3 regions of the Exiguobacterium sp. E17S genome follow, and region 3 is predicted to be linked to each of the others. Evidence: riboswitches for the same ligand, from Rfam matches in the RefSeq annotation. Region 3 holds a riboswitch; each other region holds the start of a gene.
What was found. Region 3 has a riboswitch for S-adenosylmethionine ahead of AC3B4V_RS14725 (alpha/beta hydrolase). Riboswitches for the same ligand answer to the same signal wherever they lie in the genome.
Positions count from the first base shown of each region.

Region 1 (9,961 bases), on a different contig from region 3:
ACACCGCGGATTTCAGGTGACACTCGTTGATATAAAAGAAGCTTATGTCGAAAGTGCCTATCGAGAACTCGAACGCATCGCAGAGAAAGGAATCACGCGAGGGAAGATGTCCGCAAGTGAGGTCGAGGGACTGTTCGATCGGCTGAGTCTGTCGACCGACCTAGCTGAGGCGGCACAACAAGCGGATCTCGTCATTGAAGCAGTACCGGAACAACTCAGCATCAAACAGCAAGTCTTTGAAACGTTAGAAGCAAACGCACGTCCGGACTGTTATTTTGCGACGAACACATCGACGATGAGTCCAACGGAAATTGCCTCCTTTACGAATCGAGCGGATCGGGTCATGGCGATGCATTTCTTCAATCCGGTCCATCTGATGCCACTGATCGAGCTCGTTCGTGGTCTTGAGACATCGGATGAGACGGTCGCAGCTCTTGAACAGGTGGCGCGTCAGATGCAGAAGGAAACGGTCGTCATCCGTGAGTTTCCGGGGTTCGTGACTTCGCGGATCAGTGCGCTCGTCGGAAACGAAGCGTTCTACATGTTACAAGAAGGACTCGGGACACCAGAAGAGATCGATAAAGCGATCAAACTCGGCTTAAACTACCCGATGGGACCATTCGAACTCGGGGACTTGGTCGGACTTGATACTCGGCTCCACAACTTAAAGTATCTGCATGAGAAGCTCGGCGAAAAATACCGTCCAGCACCACTACTCGAACAGTATGTCAAAGCGGGTCGACTCGGTCGTAAGACAGGTCGTGGTGTCTATGATTATACGAATCGCGAGGTGACATCATGAAACGGGTCGCCATCATCGATGCCGTTCGGACACCGATCGGTCGCTATAACGGCGCCTTGCGTCAGGTTCGTCCGGATGATTTAGGAGCACGCGTCATCGAAGCGTTACTTGAGCGTAATCCACAAGTCGATCCGAAGACGATCGAGGAAGTCATTTTCGGTAATGCGAATCAGGCGGGAGAAGACAATCGCAACGTCGCCCGGATGTCGGGACTACTAGCGGGTCTACCGGTCGAAGTCGCCGGTACGACGATCAATCGCTTATGTGGATCAGGGCTCGACGCCGTCATCGTGGCGGCACGTGGGATTGCCTTAGGTGAAGGTGATATCTATATCGCTGGTGGAACGGAAAGTATGACGCGTGCACCGTTCGTTCTCGCGAAGCCGGATCAAGCCAATCCACGTGGCAACCAGACGATGTACGATACGACGATTGGTTGGCGCTTCGTCAATGATCGTTTAGCAGATCAATACGGAACGGATTCGATGCCGGAGACAGCCGAGAACGTCGCCCGTCAGTACGGAATCTCGCGCGAAGCGCAGGACGACTTTGCGTTCGAAAGCCAACAACGCGCAAAACGAGCGATCGAGGCAGAGCGCTTCACGGACGAATTGGTTGCGGTCACACAAACAGACCGGAAAGGTAACGTCAGCGTCTTCGACCGCGATGAACATCCTCGTCCTGAGACGACACGTGAGAAACTGGCGACACTTCGTCCGTTATTCCCAAGTGGTACCGTGACGGCGGGGAATGCATCTGGTGTCAACGACGGTGCGTCGGCGTTGTTATTGATGAGTGAAGAAAAAGCAAACGAACTCGGTTTGACGCCGCTCGGGTATTACCGGGCGAGTGCGACGGCAGGGGTCGAACCGGCCATCATGGGAATCGGACCGATCGACGCGACGAAAAAAGTCCTCCGACGGGCAGGGTTGACGGTCGAACAGCTCGATCAAATCGAGTTGAACGAAGCGTTTGCGGCTCAAAGTCTTGCCTGTATCGAAGCACTTGGTTTACCAAGCGAAAAAGTCAATGTCAACGGCGGTGCGATCGCCTTCGGTCATCCACTCGGTGCAAGTGGGGCGCGGATTTTGACGACATTATTGCATGAGATGCGCCGGACGAACCGGATCTATGGTCTCGCGACGATGTGTGTTGGAGTCGGACAAGGGATCGCACTCGTCGTCGATCGGGAGGGACTCGTATGATTCACTTAGAACGAGAAGGCTATATTGCGATCGTCCGGATTGATCGTCCGGAACGTTTGAACTGTCTCGATTATCCGACGCTTGTCGCTTTGCAAGAACAGGTCGATGCGTTATCGGTCGACCCGGAAGCGCGGGTCGTCCTGTTTACGGGAACGGGGAAAGCATTTAGTGCGGGTGCCGATTTAAAAGAACGCGCGCAGTTAAACGAAGAAGAAGTCCGGCGCAATGTCCTTGCGATCCGCAACGTCTTCACGTCGATCGCACAATTGCCGCAACCAACGATCGCAGCCGTCAACGGTCACGCGCTCGGCGGTGGGTTCGAGTGGATCCTTGCCTGTGATTTCCGTTTTCTCGTCGAGGATGCACTCGTCGGCTTGACGGAGACCAGCTTCGGGATCATTCCGGGAGCCGGTGGAACACAACGATTGCCACGACTGATTGGGGAGACGCGGGCAAAGGAATTGATCTTCACGGCTAAAAAAATCGATGCGATGACAGCAGAACGGTACGGACTCGCGACAGCCGTTGTTGCCCGGGAAGCGTTGATGACGACGTGTCTTGAGTTTGCCCATCAAATGTTACAGAATGGTCCGATTGCCTTGCGCCAAGCGAAGCGAGCGATTGATCAAGGGCGGGATGTCTCACTCGAAGAAGGACTACAGCTCGAAACAGAAGCTTATGAAGTCGTCATTCCGACGGCTGATCGTCAGGAAGCGCTACAAGCCTTCGCTGAAAAACGAGCACCGCGCTTTGAAGGAAGATGAGGATGGTCGACGTTTGAAATAACCCGTATACTAACGATACACACTATGAACGACTGAAGAGAGAGTGAATACCATGAGTGCGAACACCCAATCGATGATCTTTACGATTTACGGCGATTATATCCGCCATTACGGCAATCAAATTTGGGTCGGTAGTTTAATTCGACTCGTCAAAGAGTTCGGACATAACGAGCAGGCCGTTCGGGTCGCGGTATCCCGGATGGTTAAACAAGGCTGGCTCGTCTCCGAGAAACAAGGAAATAAAAGCTTCTATTCATTAACACCACGTGGGGTGGAACGGATGGAGGAGGCCGCACGCCGGATCTACAGATCAACACCGCACGACTGGGACGGGAAGTGGCGGACGCTGATGTACACGATTCCGGAGGATAAACGCCAGATTCGTGATGAGCTGCGCAAAGAACTGACGTGGAGTGGGTTTGGCAACTTATCGAACGGGGTTTGGATTTCACCGAACCCGCTTGAAAAAGAGGCGGAACGATTGATCGAAGCGTACGAGATCGAAGAGTATGTCGATTTCTTCGTCGGTGAATACCACGGTCCGAAGCAGGATCAATCCCTCGTCGAGCGTGCGTTTCCGCTGGAGGAATTGCAAGAGCGTTACGAGACGTTCATCACGGATTACAGCCGGCAATACATCGTCCATCAGAGTCAGCTCCAACTCGGAGAAATGACGGATGAACAGTGTTTCGTCGAACGGACGATGCTCGTACATGAATACCGGAAGTTTCTATTCACGGATCCCGGATTACCGCAAGAACTGTTACCAGATGCTTGGAGCGGACATCACGCGGCGCTCTTGTTCGAACAATATTACCGATTGCTCGCACAACCAGCGAGTCGATTCTTCGAATCGATCTTTGAAGAGACGCATGATGTATCCCAACGCAGTGCCTCGTACGACGCAGCGGAACATCCGCTGTTTGCAGAGAGGTGAGCATTTATTCGAATGAAAAGAGCGGGACGGATCAGTTGATCCGCCCCGCATTCGTGTCATTCAGATGTATTCTGTTCAGCTGATTCTGCGAGAATGTTCCGGAAGGCATATCCTTTATCGACGTAAGAATCAATCGACTCCTGAATCATCGCGAGATCCGCTTCTGTTAGTTCACGCACGACTTTACCGGGAGAGCCGATGATCAGCGAACGGGGTGGGAAAACTTTTCCCGATGGAATTAGCGTATTCGCCCCGATGATGCATTCTTCACCGATGTCTGCATGATCAAGAACGGTCGCACCCATTCCGACGATCGAACGACGTCCGATTTTGCAACCGTGTAAAATCGCGTTATGTCCGACCGTCACTTCATCTTCAATGACGACGGGTGCCCCTTCATAGAGATGGATCGTCGCGTTGTCCTGAATACTGCAGCGTTTCCCAATTGTAATCGGTCCTTCGTCACCGCGTAAGACAGCGTTGAACCAGACGGTAGACTCGGAACCGATCGTGACGTCTCCGATCAGATAAGCACCAGGAGCGAGGAATACATCGGAGGCAACGTTCGGATGAATCGATTGATACGGAATCTTCATAACAGAATGACCTCGTTTCTATAATAAGATGAACTACTATTCATTCCATGTCAGTATAGCATGTGAGTGAAGGCGAGAACGGAGGAAAGACATGTTTCTGATTTGTGAGCTCTTTAAAATTCGATATCCTTTGATTCAAGGAGGAATGGGTAACATTAGTCATGCGGCGCTTACGGCAGCGGTGTCGAATGCAGGAGGACTCGGTACGCTCGGGTGCGGGACATTGTCGGTTGATGAAGTGGCGTCGCGGATTCACGAGACACGAATGCTGACGGATCAACCATTTGCTTTGAACATCGCGATTCGGGTGTCTCCTTATACGGAAGCACTGATTGATCTCGCGATTGCAGAAAAGATTCCGGTCGTCTCCTTGTCGGCCGGAAACCCGGCACCGTACATAGCGCGACTTCAAGCTGCTGGCATCAAAACGATCGCGGTTGTCGCCTCGGTCAAACAGGCGTTAAAGGCAGAACAGGCAGGTGCTGATGTACTCGTAGCGGAGGGAGTTGAAGCAGCAGGCATCAATTCACCGCTCGAGCTGACGACGCTGACCTTGATTCCGCAACTCGTCGATCGGGTCAACATTCCGGTCCTGGCAGCAGGTGGGATTGGTGACGGTCGTGGACTAGCAGCTGTCCTGTTGCTTGGTGCGGCTGGCGCACAGCTCGGAACACGGTTGATTGCGACGGAAGAGGCGAAGGTTCATTCGGCATACAAGGCGCACTTAATGGATGCGACCGATACCGATACACGCATCATCGGACGTTCCGTCGGATTCGTCCGACGTGTCCTTGATGGTCCTTACGTCGAACGACTCACAGTAGAGACACCTGCTGCTTTTCTCGATCAGACGAATGAGTCGTATCATATTACAGGCGCTCTTGAGGGCGATGAGGAGAACGGATATGTCAACGCTGGACTGGTTGCGGGATTGATTCATGACGTGCCGACTGTTGCGGAGTTGTTTACGCGCATGATGGCGGAAGCAGAGGAACAGCTGAAACAAACGACGACTCGTTTTACGACATGAGCATATAGTGAGGGACCCGTGATGCCACTTGTGGACAGCGGGTTTTTTCATGTTTTTTTGAAAATGGGACATTTGTCCTTTTCAAGTAGGGCACGAGTAAGGTCTACTCTAGTGTAGAGATTAAAGGAGGAGATGACGTGCAAGGAGTCGTGTTTGCTTTGATGAGCGGTCTGTTCATCGCCCTGCAAGGCATATTCAATGCGCGCCTTGCGACAGGCGTCGGACCGTGGTTGTCCGTATTGATCGTCCACTTTGTGGGTCTGATGGGTTGTTTAGTCATTTACAGTTTCGTACGAGATCGGAAAATCGGTGGCTTCCGTCAGTTACCATGGATTTATGCGAGTGGCGGTTTGATTGGCGTGCTAGTCGTCGTAACGGAACTGACAGCAATCCAAAAACTCGGGATGACATGGGCAATGTGTTTATTACTCGTCGCACAGATTTTATGTGCGTTTGTGATTGATTTAAAGGGATGGTTCGGTGTCTTAAAAAAACAAGGAAATCGTGGTCAGTGGGTTGGTGTGGGTCTCATGCTTGCAGGAGTTGCGATTTTCTCACTTGCCTAAAGGGAGGGAATGAACATGGAAACCGTCATTCAACAGTATGGACTCGATACGATTTTGACGGAAGAGACGCGCGCTTGGTTGCGTCAAGAAACCTTCCAAAAAGGGGAACTCCTCTGTACGACAGGGGCAGCGATCGACCGGATGTACTTCATCGTCGCAGGCAAGGTCAAGATATCTGCTGCCTCGTCAGAAGGGAAACAACGGATTCTACGATTCAAGACACCACTGACAGTGATCGGTGACGCTGAGTTCATCAATGAACGGGAAGTGCTGAATACGGTCGAAGCAGTGACCGATGTCGAGGTGTTGAGCGTACCGTATGCGATTTTACGCGAGCACAATACAACGAACGTCTTTCTGCAATTCTTATTACGCACGATCACAGCGAAGTGGTATGCCGACTCGAAATCAGCGTCGCACCATGTGTTGTATACAGTTGAAGAGCGATTTGCAGGGTATTTGTTGTCGATCGCTTCTGAAGCCAGTGACAGTTTATTTTATCAGGAGATGCGGACGTCGAACTTACATGACGTCGCCGACTGGCTTGGAACGAGTTATCGCCATCTCAATCGGATCATCACGAAATTATGTGAAGAAGAGATTCTCGTTCGACGACGCGGGAAAATCATCATCGTCGATCTGGAGCGGATTCGCGAGAAGGCGAACGGCAACAGCTATGAGTAGGGAGGAACGAACATGGTAATAGGCATCGTGTGTGCCGTGTTGGCAGGGATGTTAATCAGTTTACAGACGGTATTGAATGCTCGGATGAGTGACGCGTTTGGAGCTTGGGCGACGACGACGCTGGTCTTCTTTGTCGGTTTCGTCGGAGCAAGTGTCACGTATGTTCTGTTTCGTGGTGGAACAATCGGACAGATTCAAAACGTATCGCCACTCTATTGGTTTGGTGGACTTGTCGGTGTCGGCGTCGTTTTTTGTGTCATGCGTGGGATTCAGTTGCTTGGTCCGTCCGTCGCCATCTCTGTCGTTCTGATTTCGCAGTTAAGCTTTGCTCTTGCTGTTGATACGTTCGGCTGGTTCGGTTTACCACAAATTGATTTATCGTTCGGTCAGCTCGTCGGTCTCGCCGTCATGGTATGTGGGATCTTCGTTTTGAAGCGGTATCAAGTCGTCGCGCCGGAAGAGAAGGCGGCGGATCAAGTAGAACGTGTTTCATGACTTATTTTTTCATAACAATGAAACAGGTCAGCAAACAAATGTTTGCTGACCTGTTTTTTATATGCATTTTTTGAATTAAACCGTCGTCGTATCTTTCCATTCCTGCTCGATGAAAGCATCGCGACCAGAGGCAGCACGATCTTTTTTATAATGTTCTGGATTTTTCTTATGGAAGTCTTGATGGTACTCTTCCGCCGGATAAAATTCAGAAGCGGCATCGATCCGCGTCACGATCGGTTGTTTGAAACGATTGCTTGCAGCAAGAGCGTCACGGGAAGCGATCGCTGCTTCGTGCTGCGCATCCGTATGATAGAAGATTGCTGGTGCGTACTGCGTGCCGCGATCTTGGAATTGACCTTCTGCATCCGTTGGATCCGTTTGTGGCCAGTAGAGTTCGAGCAGACGCTCGTACGGGAACAGGCTCGGGTCAAACGTGATTTGGACGACTTCGAGATGTCCCGTCGTTCCTGTCTTGACTTGCTCGTATGTCGGATTGTCGACGTGTCCGCCCATGTAACCTGATACGATTCCCTCGATTCCTGGTAATTCTTCAAACGGTGTCACCATGCACCAAAAACATCCACCTGCAAATGTTGCTTTTTCCATCTGTCTCTTCCTCTCCGTGGGAAATCCCCATTGTATGTCTGACAGCGAGAAAACGAAAACGACTCCTTCGCTTGGTTGCAAAAGGAGTCGCCGCTTTTTATCAACCAAAGCTTTCGCTTTGCTGGTCGTAGCACCTTGCTATGCGCAGGTTGCTGGGACGTCATCGATCCAGATCTCTCGGTCCACTCTTGATAAGGGTATATGAAGTTGATGTCATTCGTTATCATTGTTGTGATGATACCATTCACACAGAAATAAAGTCAATCCTTAGGTTTCAAGGCACGTAAAACCGTCGCTCCGAGTGTCTTCGCACCAATCAACAACGCCTGTTCGTTGATTTCGTACTGCGGATGATGCTGTGGATAGTTGACGCGACCGTCCGTATATCCGGAGCCAGTAAAGAAATAACTTCCCGGGACATGTGTTAGATAATGCGCGAAGTCATCCGCAGCCATCATTGGTGTGAGTGCCCGGACGGATGCTTCCGGTAAGAAAGAAGCGGCTTCCTGAACAAGTTTTGTCTCGTCCGGATGATTCCAGAGTGCTGGATAACCAGTCGTGAAGTCGATTGAATAGGTAGCACCGATGCCGGCACATGTCGTTTTGGCGACAAGATCGACTTCTTGCCGGAGCTGATGCCGCAATGTCTCATTGAACGTCCGAATTTCACCGACGATGCGTGCTTCACCCGTGACGATGTTCGGAGCCGTTCCCGCATGGAAAGAACCAATTGCAAGAACAGCAGGCTCAAACGGATCGATCCGTCGACTGACGAGATGCTGTAAGTTGCAGACGAGCTGCGCTCCAGCGACGAGCGCATCTTTTGTTTTATGTGGTGCTTGGGCATGCCCGCCTTGACCGTGGACGATGATTTCGAATTCGTCGATCGCACATAATGTATGTCCTTCCCGAAACCCAATCGTACCAACCGGTAAATCATTTTCGAGATGTGTCGCAAAAATCGCATCGACACCTTCGAGGACACCGGCTTCAATCATTTGAATCGCTCCACCGGGAAAGACCTCTTCACCATGCTGGTGAATGATTCGAATCGTTCCTTGCAATTGATCACGCAACGGATAGAGCGTAGCAGCCAGGGCCATCACCATTGCCGTGTGACCATCATGCCCGCAAGCATGCATGATACCAGGATGGATCGACCGGAAAGCAAGCGTTGTCTCTTCCTGAAGTGGTAATGCGTCAAAATCTGCGCGGACAGCAATCGTCGGACCAGGTTGTTTACCTTCAATCGTCGCGACGACCCCACGACCTCCAACGGCTGTTTGATGAGGAATGCCTCGTTCTGTGTAAAAGGCAGCAATCTGTTCTGGTGTGCGGACTTCTTGGAAGGACAGTTCCGGATGCCGGTGGAAATCACGACGTAACGCGATCATCGTGGGTTCAAATTGTTCAAGTGCTTCAAAAAGTTGAGTTTGCATCTTCAAGCTCCTTTGACGTGTGTCTTTTCGTGAAAATGGGTACAGATACAGGTAATCACGAAAGGGGATAATGAAACATGGGAGAAATCGTCGTCAACGCTGTACTTACAATCAAAGCAGGACTCGCGGATCAAGTTTTCCCGATTCTACAAACGGTCTATCATGCCTCACAAAAAGAAGAAGGATGCTTACGTTATTCCTTGCACCAATCGATCGAGGATGAGCATCAATTCATGCTGTATGAAGTGTATCGGGACGAAGAGGCGCTTGAAGCGCATATCGCATCCGATCATTATAAAGCATACCGTGAACAGATCGAGTTATACTTGATGGATCGACAAGTAACGAAATACGTCGAGATGACATTCTGACGTGTTGCGATAAGAAGAGACGAAGCCGTCGAATTCGACGGCTTCGTCTTTTTTTGTCTTACATCGATTTAAATCCGAGGAAATGCTCTTGCCAACGCGGTTCATAAATCGAATTGATTTGGAGCTGTGAACCGCCCGCATGGATGAAGTGTTCGCTATCGAGCATGATTCCGATATGCGATGGACCATCCGTGTAGGTGTTCTGGAAGAAGACGATATCCGAGCGTTTACCACTCGAGATACTCGTCCGGCGATTCGTAAAGAAAGCACCGTACCAGTAGCCACGAACGTTCGTCCGACCACCGTATTTTCCAGCCTTGTTCGTCGCGTAGTGAATCAAACCGGAACAGTCAAAACCACCATTCACGGCATCTTGCGAACCCCATGTGTATGGTGTGCCGATATGTTGGACTGCTGCTTGGATCAGCTTTTCACCACGCGTATT
Region 1 covers NZ_JBYLRU010000002.1:277,248-287,208, forward strand. Annotated here, with positions in the region: gene AC3B4V_RS10590 (3-hydroxyacyl-CoA dehydrogenase) at 1-802, shown strand, start outside; gene AC3B4V_RS10595 (acetyl-CoA C-acyltransferase) at 799-2,007, shown strand; gene AC3B4V_RS10600 (enoyl-CoA hydratase-related protein) at 2,004-2,771, shown strand; gene paaX (phenylacetic acid degradation operon negative regulatory protein PaaX) at 2,845-3,729, shown strand; gene AC3B4V_RS10610 (gamma carbonic anhydrase family protein) at 3,786-4,325, opposite strand; gene AC3B4V_RS10615 (NAD(P)H-dependent flavin oxidoreductase) at 4,417-5,355, shown strand; gene AC3B4V_RS10620 (DMT family transporter) at 5,493-5,921, shown strand; gene AC3B4V_RS10625 (Crp/Fnr family transcriptional regulator) at 5,937-6,605, shown strand; gene AC3B4V_RS10630 (DMT family transporter) at 6,618-7,100, shown strand; gene msrA (peptide-methionine (S)-S-oxide reductase MsrA) at 7,176-7,706, opposite strand; SAM riboswitch class I at 7,801-7,904, opposite strand; gene AC3B4V_RS10640 (M20 metallopeptidase family protein) at 7,967-9,145, opposite strand; gene AC3B4V_RS10645 (putative quinol monooxygenase) at 9,223-9,516, shown strand; gene AC3B4V_RS10650 (C40 family peptidase) at 9,575-9,961, opposite strand, start outside.
Region 1: another riboswitch for S-adenosylmethionine. It lies ahead of msrA (peptide-methionine (S)-S-oxide reductase MsrA); the one in region 3 lies ahead of AC3B4V_RS14725 (alpha/beta hydrolase).

Region 2 (9,961 bases), on a different contig from region 3:
CACGAACTGGAAGACACAAGAGAAGTACGGTTGGGGTAGCCCGCTTACGTTCCCAACATTCTCAATCCTTGATCCGAAGTACACGGTCAGTGTGCCAAAAGATCAAACAATCTACGGTATCGTCGATATGATGAGCCACTGCCTCGAGCAATACTTCCACCCTGCGCATGCACCGGTCCAAGAACGGATGACAGAAGGTGTCATGAAAGCAGTCGTCGAAGCAGCACCAAAACTCGTCAACGATCTCGAGAACGTTGAACTTCGTGGCACGATTCTCTTCGCTGGTACGATGGCACTCAACGGTGTCCTTCAAATGGGCGCACGCGGCGACTGGGCATCACACAACATCGAGCATGCTGTCTCAGCTGTTCACGATATCCCGCACGCAGGTGGACTCGCGATCCTCTTCCCGAACTGGATGCGCCACGTACTCGACGAATCAAACGCACATCGTTTCGTCACACTCGGTGAGAACGTCTTTAACGTCGATACGGAAGGTAAATCAGAGATGGAAGCAGCACATGCGACAATCGACGCAATCAGTGCTTTCTGGACATCACTCGGTGCACCGAATCGTCTTGCTGATTACGACATCAAAGAAGATACAGTTGACGCAATCGTCAAGTCAGCAATGACACGCGGCGACTTCGGAAACTTCAAATCACTTGGAAACGAAGACGTTCGTCAAATCGTGACAGCTGCCCTATAACAATCTGTAACATTTGCTACTCATTTCACAAAAGACTTGAACGACCTTCCTTCTTGCGTTTTAATGAAAAGGAAGGTCGCATTTCGTTGCGAATGAATAAGGAGGACGATGGCATGTCAACAGTACGTTTTGATTATTCGAAAGCCCTACAATTCGTAGGTCAACATGAAGTAGATCATATGGCGGAAACGGTAAAGACGCTTCACCATGCGATTCATGCAGGAACAGGCGCAGGAAGTGATTTCTTAGGATGGGTGGATCTTCCGACGAACTACGATCAAGCGGAGTTTGCACGTATTCAAGCGTCTGCAGAAAAAATCAAGTCGGATTCTGATGTGTTGTTAGTCGTCGGAATCGGCGGTTCATATCTCGGAGCGCGTGCTGCGATCGAGATGCTCGGACACTCATTCCATAACTTGTTATCAAAAGAAGAGCGCAAAGCACCACAAATCATCTATGCAGGACATAATATCTCATCGACGTATCTGCACGATTTATTCGAAGTCCTCGAAGGAAAAGATGTATCGGTCAACATCATCTCGAAATCGGGTACGACGACAGAACCAGCAATTTCGTTCCGTCTCTTGAAATCGTTCATGGAAGAGAAATACGGTAAAGCAGAAGCAAAACACCGGATTTATGCAACGACGGATAAAGCGCGTGGTGCATTAAAAACACTCGCAGACTCTGAAGGATATGAAACATTCGTCATTCCGGACGATGTCGGCGGTCGTTTCTCTGTGTTGACACCGGTTGGTCTATTACCAATCGCAGCAGCTGGTATTTCAATTGAAGAGTTGATGCAAGGTGCCCGTGATGCGCAAGAGCGCTATGCGAGCGAAAACCTAGCTGACAACGAAGCGTATCAATACGCGGTCGTACGAAATGCGCTCTATGCGAAAGGGAAGACGATCGAGCTTCTCGTCAACTACGAACCAGCACTTCATTATGTATCGGAGTGGTGGAAACAATTATACGGCGAGTCAGAAGGAAAAGACTTCAAAGGAATCTTCCCAGCAGCAGTCGACTTCTCGACGGATCTTCACTCGATGGGACAATACGTCCAAGAAGGTCGTCGTGACTTGTTCGAGACAGTCATCAAAGTCGGTCAAGCACGTCATGCGTTGACGATCGAAGAAGATGCTCAGGATCTCGATGGATTGAACTTCCTTGCAGGGAAGTCGATTCAATTCGTCAACGATAAAGCAGCAGAAGGTACGTTGCTTGCGCACACGGACGGACAAGTACCGAACTTGACAGTCGAACTTCCAGAGATGACACCGTATCACCTCGGATTCCTGTTCTACTTCTTCGAAAAAGCTTGTGCGATGAGTGGTTACCTCCTCGGAGTAAACCCATTTGATCAGCCAGGCGTCGAAGCGTACAAGAAAAACATGTTCGCTCTTCTTGGGAAACCAGGATTCGAAGCAGAAAAAGCAGAACTCGAAGCACGTTTGAAGTAATATGAAACGACAGTCGATCGTTCCCTAGTGGAACATCGGCTGTTTTTTTGTCTTTAGCGGATGATAGTAGGCTATCATTTTCCAGATTTACAGGTAATCCTAGCGTTTTCACTTTTAGAATACCCGTGAAACAGGTAAAGTGAAGTTAGAAGAAGAAATGAGGTGCACGTACGTGATTACATTCTTGGATTATTATCAAAATCAAGTGGAATTAAGTTTTGATGACCATCCGTTCTCGGATCGTCCCTTGCACGTGTGGGTCATTGCCGTGTACGAAGGAAAATGGTTGCTGACCCATCATAAGCAACGTGGTTATGAATTTCCTGGTGGAAAGGTTGAACCAGGGGAAACGGCGGAAGAAGCTGCACGTCGTGAAGTAATGGAAGAGACGGGTGGGGAAATCGATTCCCTCTCATATGTCGGGCAGTATCGGGTTGCCGGAAAAGGCGATACGATCATCAAAAACATCTACTTCGCGCAAATCGGATCATTGTCGTCTCATCTTGCCGTGGATGAAACAGATGGTGCTTTTCTATTCGAGGAACTCCCTGATCGTCTCGATACGAATCGACAATACAGCTTTATGATGAAGGACCGTGTCCTTCCGGAGACGCTCCGTGTACTTAGCGAACGCCGATTGGTTTGAACTTCCGCGGCAAGGTCCGTTTCGGACGTTTCGGATGTTTTATACCACGGCGGACGGAGAAAGGGTCGGTGCCTATATCGTACTCCCGCAAGTCGCGAACGGTCAGGGAATTCTCTACTTGCGTGGTGGAACGCGTTCGATCGGAATGGTCCGACCGACACGACTGCTCGCGTTCGCACAGGCAGGCTTTTTTGTCATGGCACCTTTCTATCGAGGGAATCTAGGCGGTACGGGAAAAGAAGACTTCGGTCATCACGATATCGAAGACGCCTGCAGTGCCTTTGACTGGTTGCAGCAACGTGTCTCGCATGTTCACGCATTTGGATTTTCACGTGGTGGACAGATGGCATTGCTCCTTGCGCATCACCGTCCAGTCGCCCGAACGGTGTCCTGGGCAGGGGTGACGGAGTTGACGTGGACGTATGAAGAGCAGAAGACGATGCAAAAGATGCTGCGGCGATACACGGGAGGTACACCAGACACGGTTCCTGATGAATACGCGGTTCGCTCGCCGCTCCATGTCGAACCTCAAGGTGAAGTATTATTGATTCACGGTGCATACGACGAGAACGTTCGTTTACGACACGCAACCGCTTATGCTGCACGTCATCCTGAGCAGACGACGCTTCAGACTTATGCCTATGCCCATCAATTTCCGATTCATGACAAGTTGCGTGTGACGCGGAATGTGTTGAATTGGTTTGAGACTGGTATCTATAATCGATGATTTAGCCGGTACGATGAATGTCGTATCGGTTTTTTTGTCATCTGAAGAATTGAACTTACATACATAATGGGAAAAAAAGAATATTGATTCGTTGTAAAAAACAATAAACTTCCTGAAAAATAAATTTTGATATAATTAGAACTATATGAGTAATGTAGAGGGGGATGGAGGACGATGGATATCTTACTTGCACGTCAACCCATCGTTGACCGAATCGGAGCAGTTGATGCATTTGAGTTGCTGTATCGTTCCGTCAAACAAATGAATGTATTCGACGGTGATCTAGCGACAATGGATGTATTAACGAATACACTCGTTCATATGGGTGTGGAGCATGTCGCTGAAGGTAAAAACCTTTTCGTCAACTTTACAGCGGATCTCTTGAAAAGTGATCTGATTCACTATTTAGATCCAAGTTTGTTCGTCATCGAAATTTTAGAAACAGTCGATATCGATACAGAGATGTTATCTGTATTGCACAGTTGGAAAGAAGCAGGTTTTACGCTAGCACTCGATGATTTTGAAACGGATTTACTTCGTCAACATGGAACAGAATTATTCGCGCTAATTGATTTAATTAAAATCGACATCGAGGCGATTTCCCCTCGCGAGCAAAGCGCAATCCTGCATATCGTCCGACGTAATTATCCCCATATTAAGATGCTTGCCGAACGAGTCGAGACACATGAGGATCACACACGTTGTCTTGAGATGGGATATGACTGGTTCCAAGGCTATTTTTACGCTAAGCCGATGTTGATGAAGGGAAAAGCTGTCCCTCCTCAATTGCCGGTATTGCTGAAGATGCTAAAATGGCTCGATACGGATGAAAAATACGATGAAGTCATTGATGAGATTGAAGCAAATCCGTATATCAGCATTCAAGTACTGCAACTGATTAATTCTCCAGGAATGGGATTACGAAATACAGTCAGCTCTGTTCGTCAAGCCATTTCACTACTTGGCTTCTCGCAACTCAAAAGCTGGATTTCGTTAATTGTCTTACGCGAGATGAAGCTTGCTAGTCCTTACGAATGGTCAAATGAGTTACTCCGGTCTTCCTTACATTGTGCAAAACTTTGCGAGTTGTTTGCGAAAGAGACGCGTACGTTAAAGCCGGAGAGTGCTTATATGATCGGTCTGTTATCACACATTGATGCGTTATTGTCTGTGGATATCGACGACATTATCGACCAACTGCCAATTGAAGATTCTCTAAAGGTCGTTCTACAAGGAAAAGATCATCCGTTTCGGGATTGTTTAGTGCTTGCAATCAGTGCAGATCGCGGTGATTTTGATCAGTTCGAACTACTCAGTCAACGTTTAGGTGTCTCGCTTACTCGTTCCTATGCGCTACTAGCAGAAAGTCAGGTGTGGCTCAAGCAAAAAGAAACACATATTCAAGAAAAAACGGATTCTGTTTTAGACTAAAAGTGAAGTGCATGTTTTTCTTGATCGAGAAAAACGTGCACTTCTTTTTTTGTTGATCATGAATTAATTTCTTAAGAGATTTACCGATTTTTAAACATAAAAAAAGAGCCCGAAGGCTCTTTTTTATAGGCGTGGACCAGCTGACTTGATCGCATCCGTCGCACTTTCGAAGCGAAGGAAATTGTGTTGGAATTTCTCAGCAAGTGACCGCGCTTGTGTGTCGTATTCGTCCGGATTCGACCAGACGCGTACCGGATTGAGTAACTCGCTTGGAACACCTGGAACTTCAAGTGGCATATGAAGTCCGAAAATCGGATGTTCTTCTGTTGGAATCGTTGCGAGTGTGCCGTTGACGGCAGCATTGACCATCGTCCGTGTATACGATAGCTTCATGCGACTACCTGTTCCGTAAGCACCACCTGTCCAGCCTGTGTTGACGAGATAAACAGTGACACCATGACGATCAATCAATTCGCCGAGCATCGTCGCATATTTTTCAGGCATCAGTGGAAGGAACGGTGAACCGAAGCATGTTGAGAATGTTGCTTCCGGTTCCGTGACACCGCGTTCTGTTCCGGCGAGTTTTGATGTATATCCTGATAGGAAGTGATACATCGCTTGTTCTTTCGTCAATTTACTGATCGGAGGCAAGACACCGTAAGCATCAGCCGTCAAGAAGACGATTGTCTTCGGGTGACCAGCACGTGACGGAACAGCGATATTATCGATTGCAGTGATCGGATAAGCAGCACGCGTATTTTCCGTCAACGATGTGTCATCGTAATCAGGATGACGGGCTTCGTCGAGCACGACGTTTTCAAGGACGGTTCCAAAACGGATCGCGTCAAAGATTTGCGGTTCTTTTTCACGCGATAAGTTAACGGTCTTTGCATAACATCCACCTTCGATGTTGAAGACACCGTCGTGCGACCAACCATGTTCGTCGTCCCCAATCAATTGACGGCTATCGTCTGCTGACAGGGTGGTCTTACCAGTACCGGATAGACCGAAGAACAAGGCGACGTCGCCTTCGTGTCCGACGTTTGCCGAGCAGTGCATCGAAAGGACATTTTCTTGTGGCAAGAGATAGTTCATGACGGAAAAGATGGATTTTTTGATTTCTCCCGCGTATTCCGTTCCACCGATCAAGACGATCCGGTGTTCGAACGACATCGCGATGAACGTCTCGGAGTTCGTTCCGTCAACGGCAGGATCTGCTTTGAAATGTGGCGCATAGACGACCGTGAACGGTTCGAAGGCAGCCACTTCAGGATACTCGCGTAAAAAAAGTTGTTTGGCAAACAGGTTATGCCAAGCGTATTGTGTGAGCACACGGACCGGAAGGGTGAAGTGCGTATCTGCTCCAGCAGCAGCTTCTGTGTAGTAGAGCTGATCGGCTTCGTTCATGTAACGAAGAACCTTTTGCAACAATTGTTCAAATTTGTCTCCATCCATTGGTTGGTTGACATGACCCCAATCAATGTGAGACTCGCAGGAAGAATCACGGACGATGAACTTATCTTTTGGTGAACGACCTGTAAATTTCCCCGTTTCTACAGATAATGCGCCGTTCTCAGCAAGGACACCTTCTTCGTTTCGAATCGCATGTTCGACAAGTTCAGCAACAGATAGTTGTTTGAACACATGCTCTTTCTTGAGTAGTTCTTCGATATTCAGGACCGTCATCGGCATCCTGACCCCACCTTTCCCCTACGTTGGTTTTGGCTCACTGAATTTAGTATGACACATTTATTATATATGACATACTAAAGAGAGAGCAATCATTTTCTGGTGCTGATTTCTATTTATCTGGAAACGCTTTCAGCATTAACAGTTTAACATCTCTTTCAAAAAGTTTCGACTAGAATTTGAAACCTTGCTTGACAGAGTAGGTACAACTTTATATCATGTAATTCGTAACGGATACTCTTATTCTGAGCAGGTGGAGGGAACAAGGCCCGAAGAAACCCGGCAACCGTCCTACATTAATTCACATATTAATGAGGGAAAAGGTGCTCTCCTGAAGCGAAGTAAACACTTCGAACGATAAGAGGGTAAAGGAAGAACGCACAACCTTTCCCTGACCATTTTTTGGACTTGGAAAGGTTTTTTTCATTTTACCGTCCCACTCAACTAGGGGAAATGAGTACACCGTCAAATTCTTTTTTGGGAGGGTCATACATGACAAACCTTAATCGCCGACTATTCACGTCGGAGTCAGTCACTGAAGGTCATCCAGATAAAATCTGTGACCAAATTTCGGATTCAATTCTTGATGCAATCCTCGCAGCGGATCCAAACGCACGTGTTGCGGCAGAAACTTCTGTCACAACAGGTCTTGTTCTCGTTGCAGGTGAGATCACGACATCAACTTACGTCGACATTCCAAAAGTCGTTCGTGAGACAATTCGTGAAATTGGCTACACACGCGCGAAATACGGTTTCGATGCAGACACGTGTGCTGTATTGACATCAATCGATGAGCAATCAGCAGACATCGCTCTTGGTGTCGACCAAGCGCTTGAAGCACGTGAAGGTAGCATGTCTGATGCAGAAATCGATGCTATCGGTGCAGGAGACCAAGGTCTCATGTTCGGTTACGCAACGAAAGAAACACCAGAACTCATGCCACTTCCAATCTCGCTTTCACACCGTCTCGCACGCCGTTTGGCAGAAGTGCGTAAAAACGGTCAACTCGACTACCTTCGTCCGGACGGAAAAACACAAGTCACGGTCGAATACAACGAGAACAACGAGCCGGTTCGTGTCGATACAATCGTCATCTCGACACAACACGCAGAAGAAGTCACGCTTGAGCAAATCCAAGCTGACTTGAAAGAACACGTCATCACACCGGTCATCCCGGCTGAATACATCGACGCAGCAACGAAATTCTTCATCAACCCAACTGGTCGTTTCGTCATCGGCGGACCACAAGGAGATGCTGGATTGACGGGTCGTAAGATCATCGTTGATACGTATGGTGGATACGCACGCCACGGCGGTGGAGCATTCTCAGGTAAAGATCCAACAAAAGTCGACCGTTCAGCTGCATACGCAGCACGTTACGTCGCGAAGAACCTCGTTGCTGCAGGTCTTGCAGATAAAGCAGAAGTTCAACTCGCGTACGCAATCGGTGTCGCGCACCCAGTATCAATCGCGGTTGACACATTCGGTACAGGAAAACTTCCTGAAGCGCAACTCGTCGAATTGGTTGCTGAAAACTTCGATCTTCGTCCGGCTGGAATCATCAACATGCTTGATCTCCGTCGTCCGATCTATCGTCAAACAGCTGCATACGGTCACTTCGGTCGTACAGATGTTGAGCTTCCATGGGAGCAAACAGATAAAGCAGCAGTTCTTGAAGAACAAGCAAAACGTTTCGCATAATCAAAAAGTCCGAGAACCCTACGCGGGTTTTCGGACTTTTTTGTTTACGGGGAACTTTGCAGGAAACGAATGTTTTTTCTAGAAGAGGGTAAAAGTACATGAGTCGATTCGTATGAATACAAAGGGGGGTTCCGATTATGGAAATACGCGAAGCTATTCCAGCTGATGCAGGACGTATTCATGACATTGCCGTCACATCTTGGTTGGATACGTATGCAGAAATCTATTCCGAACGTTCGAAAGCGCATTTCGTGCAGGAGGCGTATCCGCAAGAAGAAGTCGTTCGTGCGATCCGGACGGCGGAAGAAGCACGGGGAGAGTATTTTTATGTCGGAATCATCGATGAGGAAATCGTCGGTTTCATTCATGCTGTTGATGTTGAGGGAACGTGGGAGATCATTCGTCTGTACGTCTTGCCGAAATATCAGCAAAACGGCATCGGGCGACGGCTGATCCGTGAACTCGAACGACAAGGAGCCGTCCCACTCGAAGTATACGTGGAGGCACGTAACTATAAAGCACGTCAGTTCTTAACCTCATTCGGTTTTGAAGAACTCAGTGAGATGACGGAAGAAGTCTTTGGGCAAGTAGAATCTGTCATTCGTCTTCGCCATGTCGCCTCATGAAATCCGTCTTGGGACGGTTTCGTGTGCGTTTGAAATAAGGTATCGTAAAAAGGAAGTATGAAGTGAAGAGGTGAGTTTGTGGTTGAACAACCAACAGGAATCATCGTATTAGTCTATCCGTTACAACTGCGTGCCCGTCCGAGTGAAGCCTTGATTCGGGTACTCGAACGAGAGTATGAAGTATTACTTGTCGACGCACCACGTCGCATCTCGTTTGAAGAGCATGGTCAACTGTTAAAAGAAGCATTACGTGAAGCCGGGAAACGCAAGCTACCGATTCATATCGTTGCCTGTAGCATGGGCGCACTCGTCGTCAATCGTCTGTTGCAAGAATATGAATTACCGGTCGCAAGCCTTGCGTTCATTTCACCGTTGTTTGATTGGCATCCGTCAAAACAACTCGGAGGCGTCAAACAAGTCTTTGCAAGTGCGTTCGATCGTTTCCGGCCCGATGCGCCACTCGGTACGTTGCCGTTTGGTCAAAGTACGGAAGATACCGTTCGCATCGGTGAACTGACCTATGCACAGTACCGGGAAATCGAAGAAGAGATCGTCGTACATGACGAGGAACGAAAAAAACTGCCGCGTGTGAACTTGGCTTGTTTTTATGCACCGGACGATCAGTTCGCAGACGTCAAGTTGACGCTTGAAGTATGCCGGAAAATGGGTGGCGATCAGATTTACTTACAACGTCTACACGGATTTCCGCATTTTAGTTTCGAACGGTTGAACACACGGTTTGCAGAAAAATTAATGTTGTTCTTTAAGCTTGTTGAAGAATGAAATAACAAAAGTGATGCCTCTAAAAAGGGGCATCACTTTTTTGTGTCCCATCATCCGCGTACTTTTTTCTCGATCGCGATGATAAACGGGGGATGATTTTGTTGATTCAAGAAACGGTACTGGAGAACGGCATAATCTTGCTGATCAAGGGCTGTGACGTAATCGAGGACAGCGTCGCGTTCCCGT
Region 2 covers NZ_JBYLRU010000001.1:1,389,222-1,399,182, reverse strand. Annotated here, with positions in the region: gene AC3B4V_RS07220 (iron-containing alcohol dehydrogenase) at 1-709, shown strand, start outside; gene AC3B4V_RS07215 (glucose-6-phosphate isomerase) at 823-2,172, shown strand; gene ytkD (RNA deprotection pyrophosphohydrolase) at 2,345-2,818, shown strand; gene AC3B4V_RS07205 (alpha/beta hydrolase family protein) at 2,790-3,545, shown strand; gene AC3B4V_RS07200 (EAL and HDOD domain-containing protein) at 3,720-4,976, shown strand; gene pckA (phosphoenolpyruvate carboxykinase (ATP)) at 5,100-6,668, opposite strand; SAM riboswitch class I at 6,903-7,029, shown strand; gene metK (methionine adenosyltransferase) at 7,158-8,366, shown strand; gene AC3B4V_RS07185 (GNAT family N-acetyltransferase) at 8,504-8,992, shown strand; gene AC3B4V_RS07180 (serine aminopeptidase domain-containing protein) at 9,071-9,775, shown strand; gene mnmM (tRNA 5-(aminomethyl)-2-thiouridylate-methyltransferase MnmM) at 9,826-9,961, opposite strand, start outside.
Region 2: another riboswitch for S-adenosylmethionine. It lies ahead of metK (methionine adenosyltransferase); the one in region 3 lies ahead of AC3B4V_RS14725 (alpha/beta hydrolase).

Region 3 (9,961 bases):
GCGATCAACACGGCGTTCCCGCATACAGGGATTGATATCTTGCTCGGTTCAGGTGGAGCACCGGAAGGCGTTCTTGCTGCCGTTGCCTTGAAATGTCTCGGTGGTGAGCTCCAAGGACGTTTGTTACCGGCAGACGAGGCTGAGATTGAGCGTTGCAAGAAGATGGGCATTGAGGATCCGTCGAAGATCCTCATGATGGATGATCTCGTCGCAGGAGACGACTGTATCTTTGCTGCGACAGGCGTCACGGACAGCGAATTGATGAAAGGTGTCCAGTTCACGGCGCAAGGCGGTCAGACGCACTCTGTCGTCATGCGTGCGAAATCAGGAACGGTTCGTTTTGTCGAGGGTATCCACTCGTTCAAGAAGAAACCTAAGCTTGTCATTAAGTAAAACAGGACGACTCCTCAAACAGGACGTCTGAATCCACATAAAAAGAGTTGGCGTTGCGGATGATTTCCGGAATGCCAACTCTTTTTTGATGATGTTTAAAACTGATAACGTTCATATCCTCACTTTCCTCAGGCGGGAGGTAAGCCGCGACATCTCGCAACTTATGCGAAATGCTGGGTCTTACCTTACCCTGACGGAAACGTTGAACCCGTTTCCTTTTCCTGTAGGAGTTGAGGATGAACGTCATAAATATTGAAATAATCAACATTATAACTATCACCGCGGACGCTGGACTTCTCCTGCTTGTCGGGTGACGTACCGACGCGGTAGAAAACGGGTTGAAAAGATATACCAGGCATTGCCGAAGCCAGGCACGATGAATGTTTTCCCTTTCATATAGCCACGGTAGGCGATGCGCGCAACCGTCGGAGCATCCATGACGCCTGGTCGCAAGAACAAGCGTGATTGATCAAGATTTGCTGCCGATTCGAAGCCGGTATGGGTCGCGCCCGGACAGACGACGCTCACTTGAATCCCGTCTACTGCGAGCTCTTCTGTCAAGCCTTCCGAGAAATGAAGGACATAGGCTTTTGTCGCGTAATAGACACTCAGCCATGGTCCGCCTTCAAATGCAGCCGTTGACGCGAGATGGACGATACGTCCTTTGATTCCCTGTTCTTTCATCCGTGAGGCATAGATCTTCGTCACGTGTGTCAACGCTTCGATGTTTAAAGCAATCATCCGGGACTCGTCTTCAAACGAGGTCTCAAGGAAGGAACCGAAGACACCGATTCCAGCATTGTTGATGACGCAGTCGACCGGAATCTGTTCCGTTGCCCGAAACAGTGCCAGACGATGCGTCCGCTGCGTTAAGTCATACGGAAAGACGGTTGCCGTTCCCCCGAGTCGCTCGACATGGAACTTCGTCTCGAAGAGCGCTGTCGCATCGCGTCCGACGAGCAGGACGTGATCCCCTTGCTTGGCATGCAGATAAGCGAATTCACGACCAAGACCTCTTGAAGCACCTGTGATTAAGACATGCATCTTGTTTCCTCCTTATGAATGAGATAAAAAAAGCGATCGAGCCAATGCTCAACCGCTTTGAGATGATGAATTATAGGTAAGATCCTGCGCCGACAAGGCGTGAACCCCAGTACCCTGATTTGAAGCTTGAGTATTTAACGCCACCTGTTTCTGAGTTGACCATGCTTGACTTGCTTGTTGCGATCCCAACGTGCTGAATGCCGCTACCGTGTGAGAAGAAGACAAGATCTCCTGGTTGTACTTTTGAAACGCTGACTTTCTTAGAAGAAGAATATTGTGAAGAAGACGTACGTGGCAATGTTTTACCAGCCGCTTTCTTGTACACGTAGCTTGTGAAACCAGAGCAGTCGAATCCACGAGTCGTTGTTCCGCCCCATACATAAGGTGTACCTTTATGTTTTGCTGCTTCGTTCAGGATTTTCGTCCGTTTAGAAGAAGAGCTTGTTGATTTTTTAGCGCTAGAAGATGATTTGTATGTCTTTGTGTACTGTGAGTAGACATAGCGTGTTTTACCGCCGTATGAGATTTTTGTCCAGCTGCCTGATTTGCCTTTGTATGTAAAGACTTGACCAGCGTTGACTTTCCCGACGATGCTTGCTTTCGTAGAAGGTGCTGTCCGAACACGAAGACCGTTGTCCGTGATCTTGACTTTCGTGACTGTCGCTGCTTCAACTTTACCTGTACCCACTGATGTAAAACCTGAAACCACTAAGGCTGCCGTCGCGATCGATGCTAGAAAACGTTTCATGTTAAGAATTCCTCCGTTTAAATGTAGTGTGTTGCGTCCGTAAGTTATATGATGAAATCATTAAGTGTGTGATTAAGCAGTCTACCTTACAACTGTGTAAGAATTTTGTCTGCAGGAATATCTTAGCACGAGCACACTTGAAAACGTTTTTTCAGTTAGAAGACAAAACAGATGCTTTTGTAACATAACTGAAATAATATCCTTGAATATTACAAAGTAAGAAACGCAGAGGATTGTTAACGACGAATTCAAAAAAATATGATACCTTTAGTTCACGAATAAAATTACATACCTCCTGATGTATGTATGGAAGTATGCTGAATGCAGTTGAATTTATAAAGAATAGGTGAAGAACATGCCAACAACTGATAAAAAAGATAAACCAGAACGTTCCTATACACTGGCTCAATTGAGCCAACTGACATTAAAAGAACTCTATGAAATCGCAAAGACGAAGAATGTCCCACAATACCGGGAAGCCCGTAAACGCGAGTTGATGTTCAAGATTTTAAAAGCACAGGCTGAATCGACTGGTCTTTATTTCCTCGAAGGGGTACTCGAAGTCATCCCTGGCAACCCACAAATGCAAAACGATGGTGGCTTTGGCTTCCTTCGTCCTATCAATTATTCCCAATCCTCTGAAGATATTTATATCGCAGCATCTCAAATCCGACGCTTTAATCTACGTAATGGTGATGTCGTCACAGGTAAAGTCCGTCCACCGAAGGAAAACGAACGATTCCAAGGATTACTTAGCGTGGAAGCCGTCAACGGTGAAGCACCAGATACTGCCCGTAACCGTTTATTTTTCCCGGCACTGACACCGATCTATCCGGATCGTCTAATGCGACTTGAGACAGAACCACGCCATCTATCTGTGCGTGTCATGGATATGATCGCACCGGTTGGGTTTGGTCAACGTGGTTTGATCGTCGCACCGCCAAAAGCAGGGAAGACATCACTCCTCAAAGAAATCGCAAACTCGATTCAGGAGAATCATCCGGATGTCGAACTGATCATTCTCTTGATTGATGAGCGTCCTGAGGAAGTAACAGATATTGAGCGCTCGGTTCCAGGAGCAGACGTTGTCAGCTCGACGTTTGACGAAACACCAGACAACCACGTCCGGATTTCTGAGCTTGTCCTCGAGCGGGCGATGCGACTCGTCGAACATAAGAAGGATGTCGTCATCCTGATGGATTCGATCACGCGTCTGACACGTGCCTATAACTTAACGGTACCGCAAAGCGGTCGGACGCTCTCAGGGGGGATCGACCCGGCTGCGTTCCATAAGCCAAAACGATTCTTTGGGGCAGCGCGAAACATCGAACACGGTGGTAGTTTAACGATTCTTGCGACAGCACTCGTTGAGACAGGATCACGCATGGATGACGTCATCTATGAGGAGTTCAAAGGGACGGGCAACATGGAGTTGCATCTTGATCGTAAGCTGTCAGAGCGTCGGATCTTCCCAGCGATTGACATTCGGAAGTCCGGTACACGGAAGGAAGAACTCTTGCTTCCAAAAGAGCAACTCGATGCGCTTTGGACGATTCGCCGGACGATGAATGAGTCGAACGAGTTCGTCGATACGTTCCTGCGTAAGATTCGCGATACGAAAAATAATGAAGAATTTTTCGTTGAACTCGAGAAAGAAAAGAAGAAGACGGTCCGACGCGCACCGGCTAAACCGCGTACCGTCAAGAAGGAAACGACGACGGAAAAATAACTATTGCGACGCGTAAAAAAATCGTTTAGTATAGGAAGGTAACTTACTCTGGCTCAGCAAATGAACCAGGGCGGAAGGAGAGAAATCAACCATGAAACAAGGAATTCACCCTAACTACAACAAAGTAGTATTTATGGATTCAACGACTGAGTACAAATTCTTAAGCGGTTCTACTCGTTCTTCGAACGAAACGATCACTTGGGAAGATGGTAACGAGTACCCACTCATCCGTGTGGATGTGTCTTCAGACTCGCACCCATTCTACACAGGTCGTCAAAAGTTCAACGCGGCAGATGGTCGTGTCGATCGCTTCAACAAAAAATACGGCCGCAAGTAATCACTTGTCGGTTCTTAAAAAAACAGCCTGCCTCCATTATGGAAGCAGGCTGTTTTTGTATAGACTGAATTGTGAACGATACGCGAGATACGTCTTCAAGACGAAGGAGAAGGCGATTCCACCGGCAATCCCGATTAAATACGGCATGACTTCCGGATGTGCCAAGATATAGTCCATGACTTTGTGGAACGAGAGATGACGACCGACGAAGTAGCCGGCGCCTAAAAACACGCTGATCCAAATCAACGCACCTGTATACGCATAACTCGCAAACACGCGAAACGGCATTTTCGAGACACCTGCAAAAAAGGCAGAGAGTTGGCGGAGACCAGGTATGTAGTAACCGATGATCAAGACCGATTTCCCGTAACGACGAAATCCGGCTTCAGCGGAAAGAATATGTTTTTCTGAGATACGCATTTTCGGTCCGACGCGGTGTAATAGTGGCATACCGAGTTTTAATCCGAGTAAATAGCTGATCGTCATCCCGATACAACTGCCGGCGTAAGCAGCGAGAATCGTACCGACGAGTGGTAGATTGCCTTGATGCATCCAAAAACCGGACAGGACGAGCAGGGTCTCATCAGGAACCGGCAATCCCACGATACCACCTGCGAGAAGGACGGAGAGACCAAGGGCACCATATTGGTGCAGGATGTCATGTAAGAGATGATGAATCGGGGACACCTTCTTTCGTGAGAGTCTTCTTCTTCAGTGTACAGGAAATAGGGGACGGTTGGAATGAAAGGACAAAAATTCTAGGTAAAGAAAAAATGAATTTTGATTTCCGGAAGTCAACCCTTTTTCTCGATACCGTTTCGGGCTATACTCGTTAAAGTGACTATTTTTAGAGGACGGTGTCGGACGATGATGCATGTAATAAATCAGTACGGCTGGATCGAAGTAATTTGTGGCAGTATGTTTTCCGGGAAATCGGAAGAGTTGATTCGTCGTGTCAGACGGGCGCAGTACGGCAAACTGCCCGTTCAAGTATTCAAGCCGGCAATCGACGACCGGTACCATGAAGAGCATGTCGTCTCTCATATCGGCAACTCCGTCGTGGCGATTCCGATGGCGACGAGTCGCGATCTCTACGCAGCAGTAGCAGAGGAAACACAAATCGTTGGAATCGATGAAGTTCAATTCTTTGATGATGAGATCGTACAAGTCATCGAAGCACTTGCACAAGACGGAAAACGCGTCATTTGTGCAGGCCTTGATCAAGATTTCCGGGCAGAGCCATTTGGCAAGATGCCGGAATTACTGGCGCGCGCAGAATTCGTAACGAAGCTGCAAGCCATCTGTCTTTCATGTGGTGATCCGGCTTCCCGGACACAACGGTTGATTGATGGAAAACCAGCGAACTACGATGATCCGATCATCCTAGTTGGCGCTTCAGAATCATATGAGCCACGGTGCCGCCATTGCCATGAGGTGCCTGGAAAACCGAAGCCGCTCCAATCGGTGCAGCACCAAGAAAATTAAAAAAGACGAACCGGTCGCGGTCGTCCTTTGATGTAACAGCTATTCGCTTCTAAGTGAATAGCTGTTTTTTTATTATCCCGTTTCCTGTGAGAACCGGCTTGAGCGTTCGATAAAACGGATCGTCTCACGAACGATCAAATCCTGATCATGATCGAGGGTCGCGACGTGGTACGAGTTCAGTAAACAGTAGCTTCGTTTATCATTCGTTCCGATGTGCTGATGCAGATAATCCGAGCTCGACGGCGGGACGACGTGATCGGTCGCCGAGTAGAGAATTAATGTCGGCAGAAGGATCGATCCGAGGCGTCCTTTCGTCTCATCCATCAGACGGACGAGTTCGAACGCACAACGACTTGGAACGAGGTCATAGATGATTTCGAAAGCAGACCGTTTGATGTCCGGTGCCCCTTCTGGTAAATACTCTGGACCGTCCTCGAACGAAAGTGCTTCGTAAGAAGGAACGGAGAGTGCGGCATTGATCGTAATGATGCCGGCAAACGGAATGCCGTCAGCGGCGAGTGACAGTGCAAGCGTCGCACCCATCGATTGACCGATGACGAAGACTTGATCGCATGTTTCTTGTAAACGTTCATAGCCGTCTTGCAGGCTTTGCTTCCAACATCGAGCAGTCGATTGTTCAAACTCGCGGACGTTCGTTCCATGTCCACGTAAGCGCGGGGCATAGACGGTAAAACCTTCAGCAGCGAATGCCTCACCGACGTCTCGGACACTTTGCGGTGTTGCATTAAACCCATGACAGATTAGAATGCCGATCGATCCACCTTGAAAATAAAACGCTTCAGCACCAGTCAGTACAGGATAGTTCATCATTACTATTTTTCCTCCATTCATGAAAAAAACTCGTCGACGTCACTGCTTGGACGCCCACGAGTTTTTCACCGTATCATCCAAAGCCGCGCTTTGCTGGTCGGAGCACCTTACAGATTGCAGGTTGCCGTGAAGTCATAGAGCCAGGTCTCTCGTTCACTCTTGATAAATATCATATTGGAATTGTCGGAATAATCATTGAAACGATGGTAGCACGTTCGAAAATGACTTGTCAAATCGTTCTTGACGAATCATGATCCGTTCATTAAGCTAATTCATAACTTAATCATCCGTCGATATGCGCCAAATGGATTATTTTTGCAAAGTTGGTTGACTTTTAAAGTTTCGACCCGTAATGTAAAAATTAGTTTTACGACATAAGCAACAACGCAACAACACACATACGAATTTCATACCGCAATACTTATCCAGAGAGGTGGAGGGACTGGCCCTACGAAACCTCGGCAACAGACTCATTATGAGCACTGTGCCAATTCCATCAGACAGATGTCTGAGAGATGAGTAGAGTGGATTCTGCCACTGTGCGGATCCAGGTCTCTTCTTGTTTCTCAAGAAGGGACCTTTTTTGTTGAATGAAGGGGGAAAACGGAATGATTGCATTTCATCAAGTCAAAAAAACGTACGTCACGAAAGATCAGTCGATCGCAGCGCTTGACGGTGTCGACCTGACAATCGAAAAAGGCGAAATCTTTGGTGTCATCGGCTTTAGCGGTGCCGGAAAAAGTTCACTGCTCCGCTGTGTCAATCTATTAGAACGACCGACGTCAGGAACGGTGACGGTCGATGGAGAAGATTTAACGCAACTGTCTCCGAAAAAATTGCGCCAAGCAAAACAACGGATCGGGATGATTTTTCAGCACTTCAATCTATTGAATGCGAACACGGTCTTTACGAATGTCGCGAAACCACTCGTTCTCGCAGGCGTCAAGAAAGACGAAATTCGCCGCCGGGTGACGGAGTTACTCGAATTCGTCGATCTCGCGGACAAGGCGGATCATTATCCGGATCAATTGTCGGGTGGGCAGAAACAGCGCGTTGGTATCGCCCGGGCACTCGCGACGCAACCTTCCGTCCTCTTGTGTGACGAAGCGACGTCAGCGCTTGATCCCCAGACGACACATCATATTCTCCAGTTATTAAAACGTATCAATGCGGAGTACGGGATCACGATTCTCTTGATCACCCACGAGATGGGCGTCATTCGGGAAATTTGCGACCGCGTCGCTGTCATTGAAGCTGGGAAACTGATCGAGTCAGGAACGGTCTTTGATGTCTTTTCAAACCCGCAGACCGAGACAGCACAGAACTTCGTCCGCTCCGTCATGCACGACGAGATTCCAGCATCGATTCGCCAGTTGATCGAGTCCCGGAATGCGAATCCGATCTATAAGATTCATTTCCTCGGACATCACACCGGGCAGCCACTCTTATCGCAAGTTGCGAAACGCTTTGACGTCGATGTCAACATCTTGCACGGTAGCATCACGGAGTTGCAGGATACGCCGTTCGGCACCTTACTCGTCGAGTTGATTGGTGAGCCGACTGAAGTGAAACGAGCGTTACACTACATCAATCAGGCACAGGTGACGGTCGAGGAGGTACTTGCTCATGCTAGTTAATTACAGTGATATCTGGACAGCATTTTTGCAGACGATGACGATGGTATCCGTTTCGCTCTTATTCTCGACCTTGATCGGCTTACCACTCGGTATCCTGCTTGTCGTCACGCGAAAAGGAGCATTGCTTGAAAATGTCCCGCTGTTCACGTTCTTCAACAGTATCGTCAATATTTTCCGTTCGATTCCGTTCATCATCTTACTCGTCGCGATCATCCCGTTGACGCGCTTGATCGTTCAGACATCGATCGGAACAGAAGCCGCAATCGTCCCGCTCGTCTTTTACGCTGCACCATACATGGCGCGTCTGATCGAGAGTTCTTTACTCGAAGTCGATAAAGGCGTTCTTGAAGCAGCAGAAGCGATGGGCGCGACACCGTTTCAAACGATTTTCCGCTTCCTCCTACCGGAAGCACTCGGTTCACTCATCCTTAACTTAACGATCGCGACGATCGGCTTGATCGGGGCGTCAGCGATGGCAGGTGCGATTGGAGGCGGTGGTCTCGGTGACTTAGCGATCACCTATGGCTATCAACGATTCGACACGAAAGTCATGATCATCACGGTCGGGATTCTCGTCATCTTAGTCCAAGGCTTACAGACGACAGGCAACATCGTCGCACGAAAAATTAGAAGACATTAATCAAGGGAGCGATTCAGCCATGAAAAAAACAGTAGCAATTGGAGCAACACTCACGACGATTTTATTTGCCGGGTGCGCAGCATCAGGAGAAGACGAAAAGACGATCAAGCTCGGTGTCAGCGGTTCAGACACACAAGTTTGGGACTATGTCGCGAAAAAAGCAGAAAAGGAGGGCATCAAAATCGAGCTCGTCAAGTTCTCCGATTATGTCCAGCCGAACATGGCACTGGCTGAGGGCGAGATCGACGCCAATGCCTTCCAGACGATTTCCTACTTCAACGCTTTCAAGAAAGAACATAATTTGAAGCTATCGCCGATTGCGACGACTGTTATCGCACCGATGGGGATTTACTCGGATAAATACAAGGACGTCAAAGACATTCCAACTGGCGGAAAAATCGCTGTTCCGAACGAAGCGACGAACATGGGACGCGCCCTCTTGTTACTGCAAGAAGCAGGTCTGATCAAGCTACCGGACGACTTCGATGGCAACGGTTCGGTCGATAAGATCGTCGAGAATCCGAAAAAGCTAAAAATCGTTCCGATCGTCGCCGGGCAAACGCCACGCGTCTTACCGGACGTCGCGGCATCAATCATCAACAATGGCATTGCCGTTGACGCTGGCTTCAACCCGATCAAGGACTCGATCGTCCATGAGAACGAGACAGCAAAACCATACATCAACATCATCGCGACACGGACGGAAGACAAGAACAAAAAAGAACTGAAAAAAATCGCATCGCTGTATCAACAAAAAGATGTCGCGGCCTTCATCAAAAAAGAATATAAAGGCAGTACGATCCCGACGTTCGTTCCACTGAGCGATATCGGCGAATAATTTCAAAAGGAGAGTGGACAGTATGACGACACCAGTACGCACGACATGGGTAGAGACGATTGAACAGGACATCGAACAAAAACGGGAATCGTATCTTGAGACAAGTCATCGGATTCATGCAACGCCGGAAATCGGGAACGAGGAATTCTTTGCTTCGCGGCTCCATGCGGAGCGTCTAACAGCGGAAGGTTTTACAGTAGAACTCGGCGTCGCGGGGCACGATACCGCGTTCTTCGCGAAGAAATCGAGCGACCGACCAGGCGCAACGATTGCCTTTCT
Region 3 covers NZ_JBYLRU010000006.1:63,890-73,850, forward strand. Annotated here, with positions in the region: gene glpX (class II fructose-bisphosphatase) at 1-393, shown strand, start outside; gene AC3B4V_RS14695 (SDR family NAD(P)-dependent oxidoreductase) at 670-1,437, opposite strand; gene AC3B4V_RS14700 (C40 family peptidase) at 1,508-2,185, opposite strand; gene rho (transcription termination factor Rho) at 2,541-3,914, shown strand; gene AC3B4V_RS14710 (type B 50S ribosomal protein L31) at 4,006-4,251, shown strand; gene AC3B4V_RS14715 (DedA family protein) at 4,288-4,938, opposite strand; gene AC3B4V_RS14720 (thymidine kinase) at 5,122-5,736, shown strand; gene AC3B4V_RS14725 (alpha/beta hydrolase) at 5,809-6,567, opposite strand; SAM riboswitch class I at 6,635-6,736, opposite strand; SAM riboswitch class I at 6,986-7,089, shown strand; gene AC3B4V_RS14730 (methionine ABC transporter ATP-binding protein) at 7,176-8,204, shown strand; gene AC3B4V_RS14735 (methionine ABC transporter permease) at 8,194-8,844, shown strand; gene AC3B4V_RS14740 (MetQ/NlpA family ABC transporter substrate-binding protein) at 8,864-9,682, shown strand; gene AC3B4V_RS14745 (M20 family metallopeptidase) at 9,705-9,961, shown strand, end outside.